DNA from 3 places in the Staphylococcus gallinarum genome. Region 2 is predicted to be linked to each of the others. Evidence: riboswitches for the same ligand, from Rfam matches in the RefSeq annotation. Region 2 holds a riboswitch; each other region holds the start of a gene.
The links. A riboswitch is a leader RNA that binds a small molecule or an ion and turns the genes downstream of it on or off. The one in region 2 is predicted to bind S-adenosylmethionine.
Positions count from the first base shown of each region.

Region 1: another riboswitch for S-adenosylmethionine. It lies ahead of JN168_RS01490 (MetQ/NlpA family ABC transporter substrate-binding protein); the one in region 2 lies ahead of metX (homoserine O-acetyltransferase MetX).
Region 3: another riboswitch for S-adenosylmethionine. It lies ahead of JN168_RS03025 (Na+/H+ antiporter NhaC family protein); the one in region 2 lies ahead of metX (homoserine O-acetyltransferase MetX).

Region 1 is NZ_CP069082.1:364,624-372,132, reverse strand. Features, by position in the region: gene JN168_RS01500 (fructose-specific PTS transporter subunit EIIC) at 1-925, opposite strand, end outside; gene JN168_RS01495 (BglG family transcription antiterminator) at 1,009-2,874, opposite strand; gene JN168_RS01490 (MetQ/NlpA family ABC transporter substrate-binding protein) at 3,073-3,891, opposite strand; SAM riboswitch class I at 3,956-4,060, opposite strand; gene JN168_RS01485 (CPBP family intramembrane glutamic endopeptidase) at 4,227-4,985, opposite strand; gene panE (2-dehydropantoate 2-reductase) at 5,153-6,070, shown strand; gene galU (UTP--glucose-1-phosphate uridylyltransferase GalU) at 6,286-7,149, opposite strand; gene JN168_RS01470 (glycosyltransferase) at 7,262-7,509, opposite strand, start outside.
Region 2 is NZ_CP069082.1:13,739-21,247, forward strand. Features, by position in the region: gene serS (serine--tRNA ligase) at 1-313, shown strand, start outside; gene JN168_RS00050 (AzlC family ABC transporter permease) at 818-1,513, shown strand; gene JN168_RS00055 (AzlD domain-containing protein) at 1,510-1,839, shown strand; SAM riboswitch class I at 1,934-2,039, shown strand; gene metX (homoserine O-acetyltransferase MetX) at 2,102-3,070, shown strand; gene JN168_RS00065 (DUF2232 domain-containing protein) at 3,409-4,335, shown strand; gene JN168_RS00070 (DHH family phosphoesterase) at 4,350-6,317, shown strand; gene rplI (50S ribosomal protein L9) at 6,314-6,760, shown strand; gene dnaB (replicative DNA helicase) at 6,791-7,509, shown strand, end outside.
Region 3 is NZ_CP069082.1:713,324-720,832, reverse strand. Features, by position in the region: gene JN168_RS03050 (hypothetical protein) at 1-1, shown strand, start outside; gene JN168_RS03045 (alpha-glucoside-specific PTS transporter subunit IIBC) at 265-1,845, opposite strand; gene JN168_RS03040 (MurR/RpiR family transcriptional regulator) at 2,044-2,814, shown strand; gene JN168_RS03030 (SRPBCC family protein) at 3,366-3,872, opposite strand; gene JN168_RS03025 (Na+/H+ antiporter NhaC family protein) at 4,117-5,421, opposite strand; SAM riboswitch class I at 5,525-5,623, opposite strand; gene JN168_RS03020 (flavin reductase family protein) at 5,760-6,371, opposite strand; gene JN168_RS03015 (SDR family oxidoreductase) at 6,437-7,318, opposite strand; gene JN168_RS03010 (amidohydrolase) at 7,402-7,509, opposite strand, start outside.

The DNA.
Region 1 (7,509 bases), 350 kb from region 2:
TGATAAGGGCTAAAATAATAATATTAGTACCTTGCATCCCTTTTAACCAAGATGTTAGCCCTTCAAATATACTTGAAATTGGTGCACCAATAACAAAGATAAATATTAATCCTACAATGAGTGATGAAATAATTGGAATAATAATAATCGGCATTATCGGGGCCATTGCTTTAGGTGTCTTTATATTCTTAATCCACTTCGCAATATAACCAGCTAAGAAACCTGCCACAATACCACCTAAGAAACCCGCACCTGCATCACTACCATAGAAACTACCGTCAGCTGCAATTGCACCGCCAATCATACCAGGAACCAACCCAGGTTTGTCGGCTATACTCACTGCAATATAACCAGCTAATATTGGAACCATAAACTTAAATGACAGACTACCTATATTTTCTACAGATTTCCATATAGAATCTTCTGGAATGACTAGTCCTTCTGCAGAAGGTTTGCCACCAATGGTTAATGCAATAGCCATCAATAAACCACCTACTACGATAAAGGGAACCATAAATGACACACCATTCATCAAATGTTGATAAATGACTTGTAGTCCCTTTTTATTTTCGGATTGTGTTCTTTGATTCGCATCAGCATCATACTGTTCATGATGAATACTTGCTTCTTTTTTTATGATTCTCTGAATTAATTGTTCAGGATTGTGTATTCCTTCCCTTACACTTTCATTAACTAAGTACTTCCCATCGAATCTAGTAAGGTCAACTTGGCGATCTGCAGCAATGATAATACCATCCGCTTCTTTAATTTCCTCAGTAGTTAATTTATTTTCTGTCCCTACACCACCTTGCGTCTCTACTTTTATTTCTACTCCCATACGTTCTGCCGCTTGTTCTAATTTCTCTTGAGCCATATATGTGTGCGCTATCCCATTTGGGCACGAAGTTATAGCTAAAATTTTCATAATTTCATCTGCCTCCTTATCCACTCCATTGTAACCGCATACATTTATCGCAAAAAAATAATAATTGCCGTTGTTAGTGGCAATTATTCTCTAATTAAAGTCATGATTTTTTTCTGAAGCACCTGCTCATCTAACAATAAATATTGATCAACATCATTTTCTGTTAAATCTGCAATATTGTGTATAATTTTCTTCATTATCGGTATATCAGCCTCAGTAATGGCTAAGAAAAACACCAATTTGACTTTATTTTGTTTCCATAACAAGCCCTGTTCATGTTTAAACACTATAACATGTGATTTCAATACTTCTTTAGGGTTGCCATGAGGCATACTAATAGCATTTCCAATAAATGTAGAAGCAAATTTTTCTCTTTCTAATGCACTTGGTATATAACTTTCGGTAATTGCATGATTATTATTTAATATACTTTGTGCCTTATCGAAAACAACAGCCATATCAGTAACCTCATCATCGCCTCCTACCACATCTACTTGAACTGATGATAAATCTGCTTGATTAATTACGTTATTATTGATTTGGTTAATAATTACCTTCACTTTCTCAGCATCCTCATTTGAAAATAAAGGTGAAACTGTTACTTGAGAAAGTCGCTTTGGTAAATGATTACCTTCTATCTCATGCGTTGTAACTAATACATCGATGCCTTCAAAGTGATAATCATAAACTGAATCCAGCTGTACGGTATCTATCACTTCGATACGTTCGTCAAGCTTTAAAATTTTAGCTTCTAGTAAACTGGAAATACCTAAACCATAATAACAAGCTATCACTATTTTAATTTTTTCTTGTTCGTTTCTTTCAACTGATGATTGAAAATGTAATGCTAAAAAGGCAATTTCATCTTCTACTAAATGAATATCGGCATCAACTTCTAACTCTTTCACAATGTCATATAACGCATCAAAGATAAATGGATAGTTTTTTTTTATATCTTGAGTCAAAGGATTATTGATATATACATTTTTAATTATTCTGTGATATGTCCTACTAAAATGTGAAAATATATTGTCTCTCAATACACTATCTTGGGTAAAACCTACACCAATATTTTGCTCCATTTGAACAATGAGCCGTTCAATATAACTTTTGACGAATAATTGTTCAAATCCAAGATCATGTTGTTCAAAATAATCACTAATAAAGAAAGAAAAAAGTTTTGTTGTCTCTCTATTCAAATCATATCCTAGTCTATTATTAATTTCTGTAATACATTGATTAGCAATTTCAAATGACTTTGGTTTTATATCCCATGCTTTATAACTAATATTTTGTCTTTTATAAATAATGATTAAATGAATAATTAACTGTTTGAGCTGTATTTGTGTTGCTTGAATATGGTTATATATCAAGACACGCTTAATAATTTGTGTTATTTGTTCTAAATGCACTTTAGGAATATCGGCTAATATTATATCTTCAATCGATTTATTTTTAGATGTTAGTTGACTCAAGTGTAAAATAGCATTTCTAATATTCATCTCATTTCCTTTAATACATACACCTTTATTTCTAACACTTTCAACTAGAACATCAAATGACTGACACCAATTAGCAAATCTTTGTAAATAATCTAAAAATTCATTTTTAGTTATCTTTAGGTCAGCAATCAGACGTTCCGTCGTCGTAGGATCGTGTTGCATTAACAACCGATAACCTAAATTCATTAATATTTCACTATCCTTATTGGCATAGTCATTGATATAATGTTCAATCGTTTCAATACGATACTGCTCTAAATTCAATCTAAAGCCACGACCCTTTACACTAGTGATTACTGGATCGCTAAACAATGTATTGATATACTTTATATCCGATCGCACAGTTCTATTAGAGACACTTAATATAGCTGCAATATCATCTGCACTTTTGTAATTTTCAGATTCCTGTATAAACAGACGCATGATCTTAATATGTCGTTCTATCATATATACACCTCATTTCATCAAGGCTTTTGTTTATATTGCAGTTAATATCAGCAATTATATTGTAGGTCTATTTGACATTAAGAGCAAGTTACAATAAAACATTATTTTATATAATAAAAAAGCACTACTTATAATTTTTACAAGTAGTACCTTTTTACAATACGCATATACTCAAATCAAAATATGATTTTTAAATAGTTATTTTTCATAAGGTATGACATCTTGTCCATATTTCTTTTTAATAAATGACTTCATATCTTTGGATTGTAATACCTTTAATAATTCTTGATACTTTTTATCACCTTTATGCCCTTTTTGAACTGCTATTATATTTGCAAAAGGTGATGATTTCCCTTCAACTGCAATCGCATCTTTATGTGGTGTCAGTCCATTATCAATTGCATAATTCGAATTCATAATAACCGCTGCGCCTTCTTTACTCTTGTATGTCTTAGGTAAAAATTCAGCACCTTGTTTATTATTAAACTTAAGTTGTTTTTTATTCTCAACTATATCATCAAACTTAGCATCCTCGATTTTGACACCTTTTTTAATTTTAATTAATCCTTTATCAACAAAGAATGATAAGAATCGACCTTCTTCTGCAGGATTATTCGATACATAAATTGTAGATCCTTTTGGAATATCTTTAATATTTTTATACTTTTGACTATAAACACCCATTGGCGTAGTGAATACCTTACCTACTTCTTCTATATTATAATTATGATCTTTTCTTTCTGCTTTAAGATAAGGTACATGTTGGAAAAAGTTTGCATCTACATCACCTTTATCTAATAATTTATTCGGTACTTTATAATCATTTACTGTTTTTATTTTTAAATCGTAGCCCTTTTTTGCCATTGCTTTTTTTGCGTGTTCTAATACCTCTCCGTGCGGTGCAGGTGATGCGGCGATAGTTATTTTTTTATTTGCTGCATCACTATTTGATTTGCCACAAGCAGCTAAAACACCAATTAAACTCAATAACAGAATTGCATATGTAAATTTTTTCATGTCATCTCTCCTTATTATTCATATAAAAAATGCCTTCTCTAAATAAAGAGAAGGCATTCTGCTTCTCTCATCTTCGAAAGTTAAATACTTTCTGTGAATTAGCACCATTTCGTATTACGACGGTTGCTGGGTTTCATCGGGCACATCCCTCCACCACTCTTGATAAGAGTTATAAATATGTATTTGAATTTATTTAATCCTAGCATTTTGGTCATGTTTAGTCAATCTAATTTTTAGAATTTTCTGTATGCTTCAATTTCATATGCTTTATATTAACTTTTTGTTCCATGTGAAACAGCTTAATCCTATAGCTTTATAGCATGTTTCTATACTGTTCATCCCATAAATACCATAGCACAATATGCAATTAAATTATTTAACGCATGTAACGCTATCGCAACAGACAACTTTCGACCTGACTTTAAATAAACATACGCGAGACCGATAGCAATAATTAAATACATCACAATTTCTAAAGGTGATTTCGCTTCTGTGACATGTAGTGAAGCAAAGATGATAACTGAAATGATAGACATCAACGTAAAGCTGAATTTCTTACCAAGTTCACCAATTAACAAATGCCTAAATAAAAATTCTTCATTAATTGGCGCAATAATCACAATAGAAAAAAATGCTAAAAACGTTGAAAATGGCGTAGCAAACATTTGCTCAATTAATTTATCATTTTCTGTTTCGTCAAATTTCCAAGACTCCGGAGCAAATAAATCTACCAATTCAGGATAAATTGCCTTTAGAATGAATAACACAATAAACGTGAGTATAATTAATTTCCAATACCGTTTCATATGTTTAATGCCTTGTGTCAAACGGTCCTTAAAGGATCGTCTATAAAATAGTATCCATGTCCCAAATAAAATAATGAAGGCAATCAAATCTACAATTAACTGTATCATATTCAACATGTGATCATTCATTTGAAAAGCCTTATTTTCAGTTCCTAAATATAAAATAAATACAAAAATCGAACAAATTAAGGACAATGCAAATGTACTAACTAAATAGATAACCGGTAAAATAAAATCTAGCCATTTAATATCTTTCCATTTATATGTATATTTTCCTGATATTTTCATTGTATCCCCCCTTTCACATTTTAAAATAACATAAAAATTAAATTGTATATATAGTTTTTCAAAATGCTTATCGCTTATAGTTATTGATTTATATGCGTAATTTATGGATGATTGTGGTATACAGTTATTACATCCATAATACATATTTATAGGGGAGTTGTGTTTATATGCGAATTCTAGTCCTAGGTGCTGGTGGTATTGGCGGATATTTTGGTGGCCGTTTAGCTGAAAGTGGTCAGGATGTCACTTTTTTAGTTCGTCCAAAACGAAAGTCATACCTAGAAAGAAATGGTTTAGCTATCCATAGTGAAAATGGTGATTTCAACTTCAATCCTAAATTAATTACTCGGGATGATCGTGCCGAAGCTTTCGACGTTGTACTACTCTCATCAAAGTCATATCACTTGGAACACGCTATCGAAGATTTACAACCATTTATACATCATAATACAGTCATTATTCCTCTACTTAATGGCATTGCACACATTCCTACATTGCAATCTGAGTTTGGTAAAAGTAATATCATGGGAGGTTATTGCGTAATTGAAACCACGCTTGATACTTCTGGCGAGATTGTTCACACAAGTACATTCGACAAATTATTTTTCGGCGAATTAAATGGCGAGGATAGTCAACGTGCCAAACATATTGCGGAGGCCTTCTCAAATTCCAAGGCTCAATTTATCTTGAGCAACAATATCACACAAGGAATGTGGCACAAATATTTAATGATAACCGTATTATCAGGTGTTACAACATTAATGCATGCACCTATAGGTCCAATAAGAGATAGTGTCGGTGGTACTCAATTTATTGAATCATTATATAATGAAGTAGCCACTATTATGCGTGCAGAAGGCGCACCTTTAGATAACCAAATCGTTCCTAAATACATGAAAGCACTCACCCAATTATCCTATCATTTCAAAACTTCAATGCAGCGTGATATGGAAAAAGGTCTAAATATAGAAGCCGATCATTTACAAGGTCATTTGCTTAAATTAGCTGATCAACATCAAATTCAAGCACCACTATTAACAACAATTTATCAAAATCATAAAGTCTATAAAGAAATGTTGCAATAAATATTGATAAATTGCAGTTCATTATTTTTGCGAAACTTAAATATATACATGATTCCACACAAATCATCGTATTCTTTTACACTTTAAAATATTATAAACAGTCATTAAAAAACGTCAATTTCTGCAGCTCTAGTTAGAAATTGACGTTCTTTTTTTACTAATTACATTGATTGATATGCCACATTACTAGCAGCAATTTACTTTATAAACTCAAATTATAAATCTAATGATTGAATATATGCTTTAACATCTTGAGACATTTCTTCATTGTTTAAAGCAAATTGTATTGTTGTTTTAACAAAACCTAGTTTTTCTCCAACATCGTATCGTTCACCGTTAAAGTCAAATGCATAAACCTTATCATCTTTGTTTAATCGCTCAATCGCATCAGTCAATTGAATTTCGCCACCTGCACCAATTTCTTGTTTCTCTAGATAGTCGAATATTTGTGGTGTTAATACATAACGTCCCATAATTGCTAAGTTTGAAGGAGCTGTTCCTGGTTCTGGTTTTTCTACAAATTTATTCACACTAAATAAACCTTCATTTGATTCAGCAGGATCGACAATACCATATCTATGCGTCTCATTTTCATTGACCTGTTGCACACCGATTATTGATTTTCCTGTATCATCATATTGATTCATTAATTGTTTAATTGCTGGTACTTCTGACTGAACAATATCGTCACCTAGTAATACAGCAAACGGTTCATTCCCGATAAATTGTTTTGCTGACCAAATTGCATGTCCTAAACCTTTTTGTTCCTTTTGTCTTACGTAAAACATATTAGCTAAATTACTAGAATGTTGAACTTCATCTAGTAAGTCTTGCTTTCCTTTTTCTTCTAAAATCATTTCTAATTCCTTTTGATTGTCGAAATGATCTTCGATAGCTCTTTTATGTTTACCTGTAACGATAATAATATCTTCAATACCTGCCGCTACAGCCTCTTCTACTATGTATTGAATCGTTGGTTTATCAAGGATTGGCAACATTTCTTTTGGCATTGCTTTCGTAGCCGGTAAGAATCTTGTCCCTAATCCTGCTGCTGGTATAATCGCTTTTTTAATTTTCATTTTTTCTCTCTCCTCCAAAGTGACAAAAACTATATATTATTTATTCATTTAAGTGCTTATTTCATATAAAATTTTACAATCCTTAAATGGACTGATACTTAAAGTGTTATCACTATTTTATTTTATCAAAAATCTTACTAAATTTAGACTTTTTATGTGCTAATATCTGTAATAAATCCTTATAATTCTCTACAGCTGCTTTATATTTTAATCGCTCATTTGTACGTACATTCGTTAGTGGATATTCAACGATTTGAATCATTTTTTCTGCAAAATCTTCTATATTATTAGGTTCAACCAAGTATCCAGTTTTTCCTTCTTCAATAATTTCTCTAGGTCCATACTTAACATCATATGAAA
Region 2 (7,509 bases):
TGGAGACATTGGCTTTGGTTCAAGTAAGACATTTGATTTAGAAGTATGGTTACCAAGCTATAATGATTATAAAGAAATCAGTTCTTGTTCAAACATTACTGACTTCCAAGCAAGACGTGCGAATATTAGATTTAAACGAGATAAAAATGCTAAGCCAGAATTAGTACACACGTTAAATGGTAGTGGTTTAGCAGTAGGTAGAACCTTTGCTGCTATTGTCGAAAACTATCAAAATGAAGATGGTTCAGTAACTGTTCCAGAAGCTCTTGTTCCTTATATGGGTGGCAAGACTGTAATTAGACCAGTTAAATAATTAAAATGAAATAATAAATGAAGCGTCGGAGATGTACAGTTCTCTGACAAATGAAAAGGCAATTTCTTTTGAGATTGCCTTTTTATTTATAACGATTTATACAAATTGTGTTTTTTCAGTATGGTGATTTAGCAATAAGACATATCGACCTAACTATTAATTAGGTGAACCATATTAATACAAAATATTGAACAAATTTTTAGTCTAGTTAATTTTTAAAATACAGGAAGCAAGTAACTATCAAATTATCATAAGAGGGTAGGGGAGGTGTAACGATATAAAAAAGGTTAAAAATCAAATTAATAGTAGAGTTGTTAAACCTTTTTCTGCCAGGTGGTCTAAATTAATCTGAGTCTATAAAATAATTTAAAATCGCTGTAATAGCAACGTTTTTAGACTGTAGTTTGTCTTACGTAACACATACCAAAGTCTAAAAGATATGGTTGTTTTTAAATGTTTGTAATAGAATGTGAATATCAAAATACATCAACAAGGGGTGAGATGATGAAAGAACATATCACATTTAAACAAGGCGTTAAAGAATGTATCCCCACTTTGTTAGGCTATGCTGGTGTTGGATTATCATTTGGAATTGTCGCTGTAGCCTCTGGCTTTAGTATTCTTGAAATTATATTATTGTGCTTAGTGATTTACGCTGGTGCTGCTCAATTTATAATTTGTACATTAGTCATCTCAGGGACACCCATAACGGCTATTGTGCTTACAGCATTCATAGTTAACTCGAGAATGTTTTTATTAAGCATGACATTAGCCCCGAATTATAAAGATTATGGATTGTTAAATCGGTTAGGGCTTTCTTCGCTTATAACTGATGAGACATTTGGTGTAGCTATCACGCCACATTTAAAAGGTGAGAAGATAAATGATCGTTGGCTACACGGTTTAAATATTACAGCGTATTTATTTTGGACAGTGTCATCTGTTGCAGGTGCTATATTTGGCAAATACATACAACATCCGGATGCTTTAGGATTAGATTTTGCAATCACAGCAATGTTTATCTTTCTAGCGGTTTCTCAATTTGAAGCGGTAAAGCGCTCGCATATTAGAATTTACTTTGTCTTAATTATCTGTGTTGTGGCTATGATGTTGTTGTTCAGTTTATTTATGCCGTCATACTTGGCGATTATTTTAGCTTCAGTTGTTGCGGCAATGCTTGGGGTGGTGATGGATAAATGACGATTTCTCTACATATGCTTATTATTATTTTGTTGTGTGGGTTAGTTACATGGTTAACAAGGGTTATCCCTTTTATATTAATCACGAAAATACAGTTGTCTGAAAAGGTCGTCAAATGGCTCTCATTTATTCCAATTACACTATTCACGGCATTAATTATAGATGGCGTTATAGAGCAACATGACAATGGACTTGGCTACACATTAAATTTCCCGTTTATTATAACGATGGTACCTACAATCTTAATTGCAGTTATCACACGTAGTCTAACCTTTACAATTATTGGAGGCATTTTAATAATGGCACTCTTAAGATGGCTATTTTAAATAATTCATTGATGTAAGAGTTAATATCCGTTAGAATGACAATAATTAGAAAATTATGACATCTTTTATATGAGATGCATATAAATAAAATAAAATCTTATTTCGAGAAGCAGAGGGACTTGGCCCGTTGAAGCTTCAGCAACCGGCTATATAAGATGTAGTACGGTGCTAATACCAACGAGATACTCGAATGATAAGTATAGTTAAACTTCTTACTTATTTTTAGAGTGAGAAGTTTTTTTATTTAAGTAGGAGGTAAAAAATGACAAATTATACGGTTGATACATTAGAATTGGGACCATTTACGACTGAATCTGGTGAAACGATAGCAAATTTGAAGTTACGCTATGAGCATGTGGGTTTTCAAGGGCAACCGCTTGTAGTAGTTTGCCATGCATTAACAGGCAATCATCTGACATATGGTACGAATGAAGATCCTGGATGGTGGCGTGAAATTATAGATGGTGGATACATGCCAATTCATGATTATCAGTTCTTAACATTTAATGTTATTGGTAGTCCATATGGTTCAAGTTCTGCACTCAATGATGTAGATTTTCCTAAACAATTAACGTTGAGAGATATTGTCAAAGCCATTGAACTAGGTATCGAAACACTAGGGTATCGAAAGATTAATATATTAATCGGTGGCTCTTTAGGTGGCATGCAGGCGATGGAACTTTTGTATAACCGTAAATTTGAAGTAGAGAAAGCAGTAATCTTAGCTGCTACTGATCGAACGTCATCTTATAGTCGTGCATTCAATGAAATCGCAAGACAGGCTATTCTGCTTGATAACAAAGAAGGAATGAGTATCGCAAGACAGTTAGGATTCTTAACCTATCGTTCATCAAAAAGTTATGACAAACGTTTCACACCTGATCAAGTAGTTGCGTATCAGAAATACCAAGGCGATAAATTTAAACAACATTTCGCGTCTGAGTGTTACTTAACACTGCTCGACGTCTTAGATAGCCATGATTTAGATAGAGGAAGAGATGACGTGGATGCTGTGTTTGGCTCACTTGATACAAAGGTCATGACAATGGGTTTCACCGATGATTTACTCTACCCAGACGATTTAGTTAAGGCAGTAGGAGAACGCTTTAAATACCATAAACATTTCTTTGTTCCTGATAATGTTGGGCACGATGGTTTCTTGCTTAATTTTAATGATTGGGCACCTAATTTATATCATTTCTTAAACTTATCTAAATTTAAACGTAAATAATATTGAGGTTATTGAATATTTATTGAAATATGGGCAGTGCATAATGACATCTGACGCGTTGTGAGTTGTTATTAGGCATTGCCCTTTTTGATTTTAAAAAAGTTGAAATAATAGATTCGAGAAGTATGGAATTTAGAAGGCAAAAAGCAATGATGGAATAATCATTAATCCATGTAATCAGTAATCTAGTTTGATAGAGACGATTTCTGAATTTGCAGTAAATCAAAGGGGATGTTAAACGATGTTATCAGATCATTAATTCTTCTATATAAAATGGGTCGGTAAAATTGTGTAAAAGATTTAAATTGGTTAAAATGGTAGTTATAGTCAAAAATAGTATAGGAGTGGCGAACTTGTTTTCAAAAATATATCCTAAAGCAACTATTCTTAGCATAATTGCTTTCATAGTAGTAGCTTTAGCTTTACATATATTACCACCGCTAGGACTGGTACTCGCATTATTTGCTACGATACCAGGTATCATCTTATGGCACAAATCAAACGAGTCGTTTGGCTTAGCAGCGGTTATATCGGTTGTCTTAACAACATTATTAGGTAATATATTTGTACTAAGTATATTGGTCCTCGTTATTTTCTTGAGCTTTATCGTAGGCCAATTGTTAAAAGAACGTACGTCAAAAGAACGTATTTTATATGTTACAACTACATTTATGAGTATCGTTTCACTTATCGCGATTATGTTATTACAGACTTTTGATAAATTACCAAAAGCCTCTGCAATCATCAATCCAGTGAAACAACAAATGCATCAACTTATAACAGAGTCGGCAGTCTCCGGAGATTCTAAAATGATTCTTGAAGAAGGTTTCCGCCAATTTGCAGTACAATTACCAAGTTATATTGTGATTGCAGTTTTTCTACTTATATTGATTAATCTTATTATTACATTTCCAATCTTACGTAAATTCAAAGTTGCTACACCAATATTCAAACCATTATATGCATGGCAGATGAAACGCTCGATATTAGTCATCTATATTATTGTGCTGTTTTGTGTTATGTTTGCTACCCAATCGGGTACTTTTCAAAGTGTCGTATTAAACTTTGAAATTGTGTTATCATTATGTATGTATATTCAAGGGTTGAGTGTTATTCACTTTTTTGGAAAAGCAAAATCAATGCCGCTTGCACTTACGATTATTTTAATGGTGATTGGGACAATATTAACGCCATTTACACATATCGTGGGACTCATTGGATTGGTAGATTTATGCTTTAACCTGAAAAGCATCATTAAAAAATGATTTGGGGTGGAAAAATGAACCGTCAATCCACTAAAAAAGCGTTGATTTTACCATTTATTATTTTGGCACTAACAGCAATCGCACTCGTTGTTGTTTGGTTTATCTTTAACCAATTAGTCGCAGGAATTGCGACCGTTGTTTTAGTGTTTGTCATCATAGCAACAGCCTGGATGGTAAGACAAGCTTTTCGGAAATTAGACTATTACGTCAATAATCTCAGTGGACATATTTCTGCAGGTAACAATATTGCTATTAAGACGTTACCTATCGGTATGATTATCTTAGATGAAAATGAAAACATAGAGTGGATGAACCAGTTTATGTCGGATCGTTTGAGTCGTAATGTGATTTCGGATCCAGTTAATGAAGTATATCCAAATATTTTAAAGCAATTAGAAAAAACACAAGAAGTAGAAATTGAAGAGAATGAATATCACTATCGTGTGCGTTATTCAGAAAGTGAACATGTATTGTATTTCTTCGATATAACTGAAGAAGTACAGACAAATGATTTATATGAAGAATCTAAACCAATTATTGCGACATTGTTCTTAGATAACTACGATGAAATTACACAGAACATGAATGATACACAGCGTTCTGAAATCAACTCGATGGTGACACGTGTAATCAGTAGATGGGCAGAGGAACATGATGTTTACTTTAAACGTTATAGTTCAGACCAATTTGTCGCTTATTTAAATCAACGTATTTTAAAGGAAATTGAAGATGCTAACTTTAGCATTTTAGGACAGCTCCGTGAGAAGAGTGTGGGTTATCGTGCTCAACTGACATTGAGTATTGGTGTCGGTGAAGGCTCTGAAAATCTTATCGACTTAGGTGAACTATCGCAATCCGGCTTAGATTTAGCACTTGGCCGTGGTGGTGACCAAGTTGCAATTAAAAACATGAACGGTAATGTACGTTTCTACGGTGGTAAGACTGACCCAATGGAAAAACGTACGCGTGTTAGAGCTCGAGTTATCTCACATGCCTTGAAAGATATCTTAATGGAAGGTGACAAAGTAATTATCATGGGTCATACACGACCTGATTTAGATGCAATCGGTGGTGCAATTGGTGTGTCACGCTTTGCAATGATGAATAACTTAGATGCCTACATAGTATTGAATGAATCAGATATCGATCCAACCTTACGACGTGTAATGGAAGCGGTCAATGAAAAGCCTGAACTTAAAGAGCGATTTATTACTTCTGATGAAGCATGGGATATCATGACCTCTAAGACAACGCTTGTTGTAGTCGATACACATAAACCAGAGATGGTACTCGATGAAAACATTCTAAACAAGGCCAATCGTAAAGTGGTTATTGATCACCATAGACGTGGTGAAAGCTTTATCTCTAGCCCGTTACTAGTGTATATGGAACCATATGCAAGTTCTACAGCAGAGTTAGTGACAGAATTATTAGAATATCAACCAACTGAGCAACGTTTAACACGTCTCGAATCGACAATTATGTTTGCCGGTATCATCGTTGACACACGTAACTTTACGTTGCGTACAGGTTCTAGAACCTTTGATGCAGCAAGTTATTTAAGAGCGCATGGTGCGGATACAATTCTGACACAGCATTTCTTGAAAGATGATATCGACACATATATTAATAGAACTGAATTGATTCAAACAGTTAAGTTACAAGACAATGGTGTTGCCATCGCACATGGTTCGGAAGATAAAATTTATCATCCCGTCACGGTTGCACAAGCTGCCGATGAGCTGTTAAGTTTAGATGGCGTAGATGCTTCTTATGTAGTAGCCAAACGTGAAGATGACGTCGTCGGTATGTCTGCCCGTTCTTTAGGCGCAGTTAACGTTCAATTAACGATGGAAGCCTTAGGTGGTGGCGGTCACTTAACAAACGCTGCAACACAAATTAAAGGTGTAACTGTAGAAGAAGCAATCGATCAACTTCAAGAAGCAATAACAGAACAAATGAGTAGGAGTGAGAATACATGAAAGTAATATTCACACAAGACGTTAAAGGTAAAGGTAAAAAAGGCGAAGTTAAAGAAGTACCAGTAGGCTACGCAAATAACTTCTTATTGAAGAAAAATTACGCAATTGAAGCAACACCAGGAAACTTAAAACAATTAGAACAAAAGAATAAAGCAGCAGAAGCTGAACGCCAACAAGAAATTGAAGACGCTAAAAAGCTAAAAGAACAATTAACTGAACTCGAAGTTAAAGTATCAGCTAAAACAGGTGAAGGTGGTAAATTGTTCGGTTCTGTAAGTACAAAGCAAATCGCACAAGCCTTACTAGACCAACACAATATCAAAATTGATAAACGTAAAATGGATCTACCAAGCGGTATCCACGCATTAGGTTATACCAACGTACCTGTGAAGCTAGACAAAGAAGTAGAAGGTACAATTCGTGTGCACACAGTTGAACAATAATAACGAATTGAAATATGAGGTGTAATCGTAATGGATGGAATGTATGAACAAAATCAAATGCCGCACAGCAATGAGGCTGAACAGTCTGTATTAGGTGCCATTATCATAGATCCAGAATTGATTAACACAACTCAGGAAGTCTTACTTCCTGAGTCATTTTATAGAGGCGCACATCAACACATCTTTAGAGCGATGATGAACCTCAACGAAGATAATAAAGATATAGATGTCGTAACAATCATGGATCAATTGTCACAAGAAGGGCGATTGAATGAAGCGGGTGGTCCGCAGTATCTTGCCGAGCTATCCAATAGCGTTCCGACCACTCGAAACATACAATACTATACAGAAATTGTGTTTAAGCATGCTACCAAACGAAAGTTAATACAAACTGCAGATAGTATTGCGAATGATGGTTATAATGACGAACTTGAATTAGATGCAATTTTAAATGATGCAGAAAGAAGAATCTTAGAACTATCATCTTCACGTGAAAGTGATGGCTTTAAAGATATACGTGACGTACTTGGTGAAGTATATGAAAATGCTGAAGTATTAGATCAAAACAGTGGTCAAACACCTGGTGTCCCGACAGGTTATCGTGACCTAGACCAGATGACTGCAGGGTTTAATCGCAGTGATTTAATTATTTTAGCGGCACGTCCATCAGTAGGTAAGACTGCCTTCGCTCTGAATATCGCGCAGAAAGTTGCGACACATGAAGATCATTATTCAGTTGGAATCTTTTC
Region 3 (7,509 bases), 700 kb from region 2:
AATTGATTGTTAAAACTAAATCTTTATTACTTACCTCTCTAAATTTGATAGAGAGGATTTTTAAATTTTAGAACATTATTTATAACTAAGTTGAATATCGTTATAAATAAATTTGGATATGTGCGACCTAGTCAGTGCTACTCTCGTGTGTTCTCTATGCTTTGTTTCAACATACAAAGAGCGATGATAGTTATTAGTTCTTGCTAACTATCATCGCTCTTTCTGTTCTATAGCGCTATACTATGATTTATCTATTTGCTCAAATTAATTATTCACAATATTTTCGAATGCTTCACGTACTTGAGGTACTGACATTCCAACAACAACTTGTACGTTTTTCCCACTTTTCACTAATCCATGTGCCATTTGATTATGTGTAAAGTAATCACTATCTTCGACTTTATCTATATCTTCAACTGTTAATCTTAGACGTGTTGTACAGTTCGTTACGTCTTTAATATTTTCTTTACCACCTAAACCTTCTAAGTAATACAACGCTTTTTCTTCATATTCGTTTCCTGCAACAGGTTGTGAGCCTTTATCTTCATTTTTACTCTTATAATCTTTCTTGCTATACAATTTAATGTCATCAGACTCTTTTTTACGACCTGGTAAAGGTATATCGAATTTCAAAATTAAAAATCTGAATAGGACGAAGTAAATACCAGTAAACGCAAGCCCAATAATAATTTGAATAACATAAGTTAACCAATGATTTTGTGCAAGTGGAATCCAGTTTGTTGCAAAGAAATCAATCAAACCTCCACCAAAGTTACCAACTAAACCAAATCCATACATTAAAGTATCCATAGTTGCAGATAAAATAGCATGTAGTACAAATAAGTATGGTGCAATAAATAAGAACGTAAATTCTAATGGTTCAGTAATACCTACAACTACAGCAGTTAATGTTGCTGGAATTAACAATGCTGCAATCTTTTTCTTATTTTCTTTAGGTGTCGTTGAATACATTGCTAACGCAATACCAATTGCACCAAAGACCTTACCATTCCCTTGAAGCATAAATCCATATGGGAATTGTTCTTTTAATGGTTTCGAGCTTCTAGCAAAGTCATTTACATGTTCAAACCATTCTGCTTTCAATCCATGATTCACTACGACTGGACCTACTTCGATAGGTGCATAAATAAAGTGGTGTAACCCAGTAGGAATTAATACTCTTTCTAAGAAATGGTAGAGCCATACGCCTATATATCCTGAACCAATAATAAATCCTTGTAATGATGAAATACCATTTTGAACTGTTGGCCATACAATACAAGTGATTAATGCTACAGGTAACATAACAAAGAATGATATTGTAACAACAAAAGTCAATCCTTGGAACACACCTAGCATTTCTGGTAGCCTCTTACTGTAATATCTATTATGTATCCAGGTAATAATACTTGAAATGATAATACCACCTAGAATATTTGTATCTAATGTTTCAATACCTGCAATAGCTTTTAGACCAGTAACATTTTCAACACCTTTTTCTAAGTTGGCACCAAATGTATGTGGCCATTGCGTTAAAATTGCATTTATAAATGTATTAAACATTAAATAACCCATTAATGCTGCAAGTGCTGCATGCCCAGGTGCTTTTTTAGCTAAAGAGAGTGGCAAACCTACTACAAAAACAATTTCCATGTGATTGAAAATAGTCCAACCACCCGCTTCAATTACGGACCAAATTTTAAACCATGTTGTTCCATCCTTAGCAATACTTCCCATAATAGCCGGATTTTTAAATAAAGTAGCAAAACCTAAGACTATACCAAAAAATGCAAACATCAATACAGGCACAATCATAGCACTACCAAATCGTTTTATTGCATTCATTTACATCCCTCCTACCGTCAAAATAAAATCTATTGTTACTTTTTATCTTGACTTGCATACCTTTCAATATTTAACTTTCTTACATCATATAGTAACCGCTTACATATAAACAATAGTTTGACGATAAATCGAATAATTTTATATAATCAGATTATATTTTCATAACACGAAAATATTTTCAAAAAATGGGGTGATACTATTTTTTTAGATGAACGTATAAATAGCAACTTTAATAAGTTGAATGACAATGATCTACATATCGCACAATATATTAATACTCATATCGAAGCATGTAAATCAATGAAGATTCAAGAATTAGCGCAAGCAACACATGCTTCCAATGCGACGATACATCGTTTTGCTAGAAAATTAGGCTTTGATGGGTATAGTGACTTTAAGTCTTACTTAAAATTCGAAAGTGAACAAACTCATGCATTAACGACAGACTCTATTGACAATTTCAAACAAGAAATTACAAATACCTTTAATTATTTAGATCGCATTGATTTTAAACTCGTAACTAATAAAATAAATCAAGCTGATACTATCTATCTCTATGGTACTGGATTAGCCCAAATGAATGTCGCACAAGAAGCGCAGCGTATCTTACTTACAGTGCATAAGAATATTATTGTTTTGCATGATCCCCATGAATTCAAGATGATTTTAAATAAAACAACGTCGAAAGACTTGTTCTTTATTATTTCATTATCTGGAGAATCTAAACAGTTAGAAGGTATTACGAATTTGCTACGTTTGCGTCATCATTACTTTATTTCTATTACAAATTTAAAAGATAACTCGTTAGCTCAAAAGGCAAATTATAATATTTACGTGTCTAGTAATACTTTTTTCCTTCAAGATGGCACTGATTATTCTAGTTTTATTAGTTATCATATCTTTTTCGAGACATTATTACGTAAATATAATGAGAGAATTGAAAATGGTGAATTACAGATTCAGATTTAAGCTAATCTAAAAATGGCATGCCAACCCAAGGTTGAATGCGTCTTTCGGGTTGGAATTTTTTTAAAAGATTGTTTTGCTCGCTTTCCTAGGGGACAGCTTCAGCCTGTAGTCTTCAGCTTGTCCTGTTCCCTTAGGAGTCTCGCACACAATCTCGCATATATTACTAATAACTATTTGGTTGTTTATATTTAAATCATGATATGCTTTTTTTACTATTTTTCATTTTATCATTCATGCTGTTTATCATTCTTCTTTTTACTTTGCTCCCTTTCCTAGGGGACAGCTTCAGCCTGTAGTCTTCAGCTTGTCCTGTTCCCTTAGGAGTCTCGCACACAATCTCGCATATATTACTAATAACTATTCGGTTGTTTATATTTTTATCATGATATGCTTTTTTCCTTTCAAATAAAAAAGGTGATTTCTATTATTATTGCAATAGAAATCACCTTAATTTATTAGTCAGAGTTTTAAATCTCTAGACATCTTATTTAGAAAATGAGTAATGACTCTCCTATATATTTTAATAAAGCACTGTAACCTACTAAGATTAATTACATTTCTGCTTCAAAATCTTCTAATGCGATTTGTAACTTATCAAATAACATTTCAAAGCCATGGGCAGTAGAATCATGATACTCTTTTTTCTTTTGTTTATATTCTAATGTTGTAAATCTTCTTTCTCTTGGTACTACAGCATTATACGTAAATACCATTTGTGTGATGCCTGGTTCGCGTTCAAATATTTCTACTTCTATAGTATCTTCAGAATCACTCAGTTCAGGCATGCCTATTGTCATTACAATATATTCGTAAGGTGTTAATGTGATAAAGCTTCCTTGGACTATATTTTCCTTACCTTTTCTAACGTCGACAATTTTATACGTTCCATTCTGATTCGCATCAACCTGTATTGTTTTATTCGTTCGCTCAGATGTCATAAACCATTGCTTTAAAAAACGTTGATCTGTCCACGCTTGATATAATAATTCAGGCTCGACTTTAAATAATCGTTCAAGTTGTATCTCAACATTTTCATTTTCAATATTATATCTTGCCACGATTGTTCACCTACTTTCACTCTTAAGTATATTTTAACTCATTCTAGGTAAGTTCTAAACAATAATCCTTTTATTTCGATTAAGTTAAACAAATATAAATCTAAATATTTATTACACTTACTTAGTATTTTTATTTTCATTACATCTATTTACAGAATTTAAAGTTAGTAAATAACGTTATTGTTTATTATACATTAATTTAAAATATACAATTAAACATTAGCATGTGAATCTAACAATCTAGCTATGCTTTACGCTTTTTCTTATCTAATCTCGGTAATCTAAAGAAAATTGCTACTAAACCACAGACACCTAATAACGCAGGATAAATAGCGTATGGAACTAAATCAAATGGTGATATGGATGCAACACCAGCAGCTGCTATAACTTGTGGACTATATGGTAAAAGCCCTTGGAAACAACTAGCAAACATATCTAAAATACTTGCCGACTTTCGAGGATCGACATCGTATTCATCAGCGATGTCTTTAGCTAACGGACCGGCCATAAGTATAGAAATCGTATTATTCGCAGTAGCAATATCTGCAGCACTTACCAATCCGGCAATACCCAGTTCTGCTCCACGTTTCGATTTAACTCTATTACGCACAAAATTTAATAACCACGTAATGCCTCCATTATGTTGAATCAACGCAACTAAACCACCAATTAACAATGCAATAATTGCAATATCTTCCATGCCGACAATACCTTTTGATATTGAACTTAATAGCCCTTTCCAGCCAAATGAATGATCAACCAATCCTATAATCGCAGATAGTAAAGTACCACCAATTAAGACAATGATTACATTAATTCCTACTAATGCCAGTATAAGTACCAATAAATATGGTATAACTTTAATTATATTATAATCATAATTTTTAGTCGCATCGATATGTGCACCATTTGTTAAAAACCATAGTGCAATAATAGTCAGTATTGCCCCAGGAAGTACTATTTTTATATTTACTTTAAATTTGTCACTCATTTTTGTCTTTTGTGTGCGTACTGCGGCAATTGTCGTATCAGAAATCATCGATAGATTATCACCAAACATCGCACCACCTACAACTGTAGCCATTGTAATCGCAGCTGATACATCTGTTGCTTGACTCAATCCGAAGCCTACAGGTGCGATTGCAGCAACTGTTCCTACAGATGTCCCCATAGAAACAGACACAAACATACAAATAATAAATAAGCCTACTATGATTAAATTTTCTGGAATAATTGATAAACCTAAATTAACAGTGGATTTTACACCACCCATATCTTCCGTTGTTTGTGAAAAGGCACCAGCCAATAGGAAAATCAACATCATTAACACAATGTTAGAGTGTCCTGCACCTTTCGTGAATATTTCAACTTTCTGTTGAAACGATTCTTTTCTATTTAATAACAAGCCAATGATAGAGGCCACAATAATTGCAACGTTTAATGGCATTGTCGTAAAATCACCCGTTGCTATACCAACACCTAGAAACATCGCCACAAAGACGATTAAAGGAATCAATGCCCATGCATTGCCTTTATACTGCTCTTTCATATTCAACCTACTTCCTTTGATATCAATTATGATTTAACGGTTTAATATCTTATAAAAATTAAAAACTCTTTTCATTCATTTGAAGAAAAGAGTTAATTTAAGCTCCTTATCTTCTAGCAATAGTTGCTACTGGATTTGGCACACGCTTTTACATGTTGCCGAAGTATCATAGGGCCAGTCCCTCCACTTCTCTTGATAAGTATGTTTTATTTTTTTACTACAAGAATTCTTGAATGTTAACGTCAAATACTGCTAAATATTAATATTTAATCTGAACTTTGTCAAACTTATTCCTTTAATAAACGAGTACAGAGTTTGATGATTTAACATGTGCATTACTATTCTGTTGGACGTTCAATGATGAATGATTGTCCAAGATTCGCATAATTATTTCCAGCTAAACGACTCACAGCTCCTAATGCTTTAGAATCAATCTTATGCGGTTCTATATAAACTGTATCATCAATATGAAACATCACTACTTCTCCAATAATTAAATCAGATCCCTCTTGTTTATCACCTAAGGGAATAATTCTATCTAATTTACACTCTAAGCGTATCTTAGCTTGTTCAATCCCAGGTACAGATACGACATCAGAATCAACGCATGTTAAGTCTGTTCGTTCTAATTCATTCAATGACCTTGCAATTGGAGCTGCTGTACGATTAATTTGTTCTACAGTATCTTCATCTGTTATATGCACAACAAATGCTTCAGTTGCTTCGATATTTAAGGAAGTATCCTTCCTTTTGCCTGCAGTTCGAGTTGTTGATAGCATAATCATCGGTGGCGCACTATTGACCACATTAAAGAAACTAAAAGGGGCTGCATTGAGCATGCCTTTCTCATCTTGTGATGTTACAAATGCAATGGGTCTTGGGATAACACTACCACTCAATAACTTATAGTTTTGTTGCTTTGTTAACTTTGCTGCTTCGAATTTTTTCATTTGTTCTACTCCTCATAAATAAAAAGTTAGAAAATCAACTTCCAGATTTTCTAACTTTTTGTTGTTTAATCTATTTGGGTTCCGCCTGTAACACCATACACTTGACCAGTTGTATAGCTAGATTCTTCAGCTGCGAGATGGACATATACACCTGCCAACTCAACAGGTTGACCTGCACGTCCTAGTACTGACTTTTGACCAAAGGTCGGTATCTTCGATTGAGGTTGTCCTCCTGAGATTTGTAACGGTGACCAGAATGGACCAGGGGCAACACAATTAACACGTATACCTTGTTCACCTAATTCTTCAGATAAACTTTTGGTCAATGAAATGATTGCCGCTTTGGTTGCAGCATAATCATGCAATATTGGACTTGGATTATAACCTTGAACAGAAGATGTCAATGTAATCGTTGCTCCGGGTTTTAAATAATCTATCGCCTTTTGTACTGTCCAAAATATAGGATAAACATTCGTTTCAAAGGTTTCTGTAAAGGAAGCTGTATCAAAGCCTTTGATACTTTCTCGATATTGCTGATGACCAGCGACTAACGTCACATTGTCCAGTCCACCTAATTCTTGATGTGCCTGTGCAACCAAGTCATAGTTAAATTGTTCATTTCGAATATCACCCGGTATAAGCACTGCTTTACTGCCAGCAGCTTCAATTACCTGTTTCACTTCTTCAGCATCGACTTGTTCATCAGGGAGGTAATTAATTGCAACATCCGCACCTTCTTTTGCATACGCAATTGCAGCAGCACGACCTATTGCAGAATCACCACCAGTTACTAACATTTTATAACCTTCTAATCTATGATGGCCTGTATATGATGATTCTCCACAATCTGGTTGAGGGTCTAATTGTTGTTGTAGTCCAGGAACAGGTTGTTCTTGCTTTGGAAAATCTTTGTTTGAAAATTTCTTTCTAGGATCTTGAGCAGACATAAGTAAACACTCCTTAATACATTTTACTTATATATTCAATACCCAATATGTTTCTGATTAATACAAAATAGCACTAATTATAATTAAACTTCATTTAATAGCTTTTGTACAAAAGTAACAAAATAATCTGGTACCTTTTCTAAAATACGCTCATCCGGATCATACTTCGGATGATGTAAATCATATTCACT